2 regions of the Fictibacillus sp. B-59209 genome follow, and region 1 is predicted to be linked to the other one. Evidence: riboswitches for the same ligand, from Rfam matches in the RefSeq annotation. Region 1 holds a riboswitch; the other holds the start of a gene.
The links. Region 1 has a riboswitch for S-adenosylmethionine ahead of P4361_RS12400 (bifunctional homocysteine S-methyltransferase/methylenetetrahydrofolate reductase). Riboswitches for the same ligand answer to the same signal wherever they lie in the genome.
Positions count from the first base shown of each region.

Region 2: another riboswitch for S-adenosylmethionine. It lies ahead of mtnW (2,3-diketo-5-methylthiopentyl-1-phosphate enolase); the one in region 1 lies ahead of P4361_RS12400 (bifunctional homocysteine S-methyltransferase/methylenetetrahydrofolate reductase).

Region 1 is NZ_JARMMC010000017.1:28,433-30,636, forward strand. It holds gene P4361_RS12400 (bifunctional homocysteine S-methyltransferase/methylenetetrahydrofolate reductase) at 1-1,486, opposite strand, end outside; SAM riboswitch class I at 1,583-1,695, opposite strand; gene P4361_RS12405 (MBL fold metallo-hydrolase) at 1,809-2,204, shown strand, end outside.
Region 2 is NZ_JARMMC010000018.1:503,773-505,976, forward strand. It holds gene mtnW (2,3-diketo-5-methylthiopentyl-1-phosphate enolase) at 1-982, opposite strand, end outside; SAM riboswitch class I at 1,298-1,406, opposite strand; gene P4361_RS15435 (pyridoxal phosphate-dependent aminotransferase) at 1,494-2,204, opposite strand, start outside.

The DNA.
Region 1 (2,204 bases):
GCTGGCTGATAAAGTAGTCGGCGCCGCTTTCTATTTTTTTCTCTGCCCTCTGAACCGCTCTTTCCAGTGACTTCACATTTGGATTAAAGGCGGCACCGACGGTAAATTGCGTTTTTTGTCCCAAGTCTTTTCCGGAAAGTGAAACCCCTTCGTTAAACTGTTTGATCATTTTGATCAGTTCTATGGAGGTAACATCATAGACGCTTGAAGCTCCCGGAAAATCGCCTACCTTTGCCGGATCCCCGGTAATTGCCAAAATATCGTGAAGTCCGAGTGTATGCAGCCCCATGAGATGAGACTGCAGACCGATAATATTCCGGTCTCGGCAAGCGAGATGAACGATCGGCTGGACTCCAGTCCGTGCCTTAGCCAAAGAAGATAGGGAGGTATTGCAGATTCTTGGTGATGCCAACGAGTTGTCTGCAAGCGTAATGGCATCTGCCCCGGCTTCTTTCAATGCCTTTGCTCCTTCAAAAAAACGGGAGGTATCAAGCTTGCGGGGAGGATCAAGCTCAACGATGACCGATCGCCTTTCTTTTAGAATATCAGGCAGGGAAATCCCAGGTTTCTGCCTCGTTTCAACAACGGCAATAGGCTCTGGGCGCTGTCTGACTTCCTTTTCGGTAACAGGCTTCAGTCCATGAAGCTCTTCAGCGAAAGCCTCAATATGAGCAGGAGTTGTTCCGCAGCAGCCTCCGAGCAGGCGGATGCCTTGGTTTCTGAAAAGTGAAGCACTGTTCTTGAAATACTCCGCATCTCCTTCATACTGAAATTTTCCGTCCACATAGGAAGGAAGACTTGCATTCGGATAAGAGGAAAGATAGGCATGCTTGGGAATTTCCACTTCCTCAAGTGTCTTGATCATATGAAAGGGCCCAAGACGGCAATTCAGCCCTACGACATCCGCTCCTAAATCTTCAAGGCGTCTAATCGCTGTATTGATGGGTGTTCTGTCGTTTAGAATACCGACTTCCTGCAAAGAAATCTGCGAGATGATCGGAATGCTGGTCTGGCTGCGTGCAATTTCAAGAACGGTTTCCAATTCTTCCAAATCGTAAAAGGTCTCAAGAAGAAGGCCATCCACTCCTTCCAACAGAAGACAGTAGAGCTGTTCCCTAAAGCTTCTCTTTATTTCTTCAATCGTAAGTGAGCTTGGGCCCGTTCCACGGATTCCTCCGATGGTTCCCAGTACATACGCTTCATTGGCAGCTGCTTTTTTTGCAAGTCTTACAGCCGCACTATTCAGCTCTTTGACTTGCTCCTCCAATCCATATCTTTGCAGTTTAATATAGTTGGCGCTGTACGTATTGGTCTGAATGACATCTGCACCGGCCTGTATGTAAGCCTGGTGGATGGACTGAATCTGATCAGGGTGCGTCAGATTCAGCTGCTCAAAACAGCAATCCGTTCCATACGAGTAGAGAAGTGTTCCCATTGCCCCATCGGCAATCAAGATTTTGTCTTCAAGATCTTTCAATAATCCCATTATGCGGTCCTCCTGTTAGTTCGGTATCTTCCAGCGGCCCAATAAAATAAAAAAAGCCTTCTTAAAGAAGAAGACTTTGAAAGTTCGAGGTCATTCTTCTTATCTTCCAAGTTCGATTCGAACTTGTTGGACTTAGCACCTTTTCAGCTGCAGAGCTGAAGGTTGCTGAGGTGTCAACGGGCCATTCCCTTAACCTCTCTGGATAAGAAACCAAATAGCTATAAAATTAATTCTCTATACCTTACAATAATTGTTGGAAGATTTCAATAGCTTTTTCAAATGAAAAAAATGGTTGAGTTTTTATCAAAGGGGGACTCCTATAATGAAGAATAAGTATACCAACCTTGACGGGATACAAAACACACATACATTTAAAGATTTGCTGCGGTGGAGAAGAGAAAGGCGCGGCAACAAAAAAGATTTAGCTCAGCAGATTCCGCAAAGCCCGAAAAAGGAGATCAGCAGATTAAAAGAAAACCGGCAGCATCATTCCATCACATGGATCGGCCATTCTACTTTTCTCATTCAGATGGGCGGATGCAATATTCTGACCGATCCTGTCTGGGCAAAAAAGATGGGGCTGCAAAAGCGGCTGACTGATCCCGGAATTCCCATCAGCCACCTGCCAGAGATCGATCTCGTCCTCATCTCCCATGGCCACTACGACCACCTTGACTTTCCAAGTATTAAAAATCTGACAGGAGATATTTCCTTTTAC
Region 2 (2,204 bases), on a different contig from region 1:
AGTTTGCATCCTTCTCAGTCAGTTCGCCTGCAATGCCGATTGCATCTTCTTTTCGAAGGGCGACACTGCCATATGGTGACGGGAACAATACGAGATCCGCTCCTGCAAGGCGGAGCAGCTTACCAAGAAGCAGACGGTTGGAGATCCCATAAAATTCCGATGGTGTAATGGCGCCTGATAAGGCAGGATGTGCCATGATCGGAAGGCTGACGTCCGGATCTTCTGCTAAGCTTTGCAAGACGTCAAGCCCATAGGCGAAAACGTTAAAGAGCAATGCGCTTGCCCCGAGCTCTGCCGCCTTTTTTGCTTTATCTTTCAGATCATACGTACGCCCTGTCAAATTCACTGCATACAGTGTCTTATGTCCGGTCTCTTGTTCAGTTGCCGTTAATACTTCTTTAGCAGCTTTTATTCGTTCTTCAAATGGTGTCAGCGGATTATCGAACAGAATTTCATCATCTTTTACGAGGTCCACTCCGCCCAGCGCTTGTTCCTTCAGCTGATTCTTGAAATATTGAAGATCCCTGCCGATCACACCTTTAAAAATACTCATTAGAAGAGGCCTTTCAAAAACCCCTAGCTGATTGCGAATTCCATCAATTCCAAAAGAAGGTCCAGGAAAAGCCGAAGCCAATTCAGGGGAAAAATCAAGATCGATCAGCTTTACTTCTCCATCCAACGATAGTTTACCGAAAACAGTCGTCAAGATTGCCGGCAAGTCCGCTGTGAAGTTAGCGGCAGGATACGCGATTTTAAGAAGAGCCTGTTTTCTGGACGAGCCAAAGTATTGATTTACCCTCGTATCTTCGGGCAATTCATTGATTTCCACTACGTGGCCTTTATGGTTTCGCAGCTGTTCTTTCTGAAGATCCGGCAAGTCCGTCCATGAACCGACCGTCAGTCCGAGTGCAATTCCTTCAGCTTTTTTCTCAAAGTTGCCTTTTGGATCATGAACCAGATAGGTTGCAGTTATTGTCGACATGCTGAAATCCCTCCGAAAGCATAGATTTATATTAGAAAGGCGCAATCGCCCTGCTAAGGTCCGACAAGCGACGGAACTCTTACACAGCAACACGCTTTTTGTGTTGTGAAGTAAGAGTGAAGCGACCAAAGACGAATTGTGTTTTTCAATTCGTCCTCCGAGGACCTGAGCCGAAAACAAGAAACATGTTTTCAGCCCTGGGCGCTGGAGCTGGACATTACTTCTATGCCAGCTGAATTTTGTACTCGCTTTACACTTAACTTAAAAAACCTCTTCCCGAGGGAAGAGGCATAATAAACATAGAGATACCGCTTCCTCTCATCTGTCAGCTGCCGCTGCAAGAATTAGCACCGTTTTTATCCTAAAGGATAAGCCGGTTGCCGGGCTTCATAGGGCTAGTCCCTCCACCTGCTCTTGATAAGAGAATAAATAAAATTATTCGAATGTTAGAATTACTTGTGATTATGACAGGTAACAAAAAATCTGTCAATCTCTTAAATGTTCAACACTATCAAAATAATTTTAGCTGACCTATCCGATCAACGGCTTCCTTCAGCTTGTTCTCATCCGTTAATAGCCCTGCTCTAACATAACCGTCTCCTTCTTTGCCAAAACCGATGCCTGGTGCAACAACGACATGTGAATGCTCCAGAAGATAATCTGCAAAACTTTCAGATGTGAATCCTGAGGGAACAGGCAGCCAACAAAAGAAGGATCCTTTAGGGGCAGTCACATCCCAGCCGATCTCCTTCAATCCTGAAATAAACACATCACGCCGTTTTTCATACATGGCGACCAGGTTTTCCACGCACTCCTGCGGCCCCAGGAGTGCTTTAGCTGCAGCTTCCTGTACAGCTGGAAAAAGGCTGACATAGAAGTGGTCCTGAAGAAGATTAATGCTTTCAATCACACTCTCGTTCCCGATGGCAAAGCCTACTCTCCAGCCAGCCATGTTATACGTCTTGCTCATCGTATAGATTTCGATACCCTGTTCTTTCGCACCAGGAACCTGCAGATAGCTGACCGGTTTCTCGTTTTCAAATCCGATGGCTCCATAGGCAAAATCATGGACGACTAAAATATTATGCTTTTCAGCAAAGCTTACTGTATCTTCAAAGAACGGCACTGTGGCTACTCCCGCCGTTGGATTATTCGGATAGTTCAAGAACATGAGTTTTGCCCGTTCTGCATCCTCTTGTGAGATTTCAGCGTAATCAGGCAG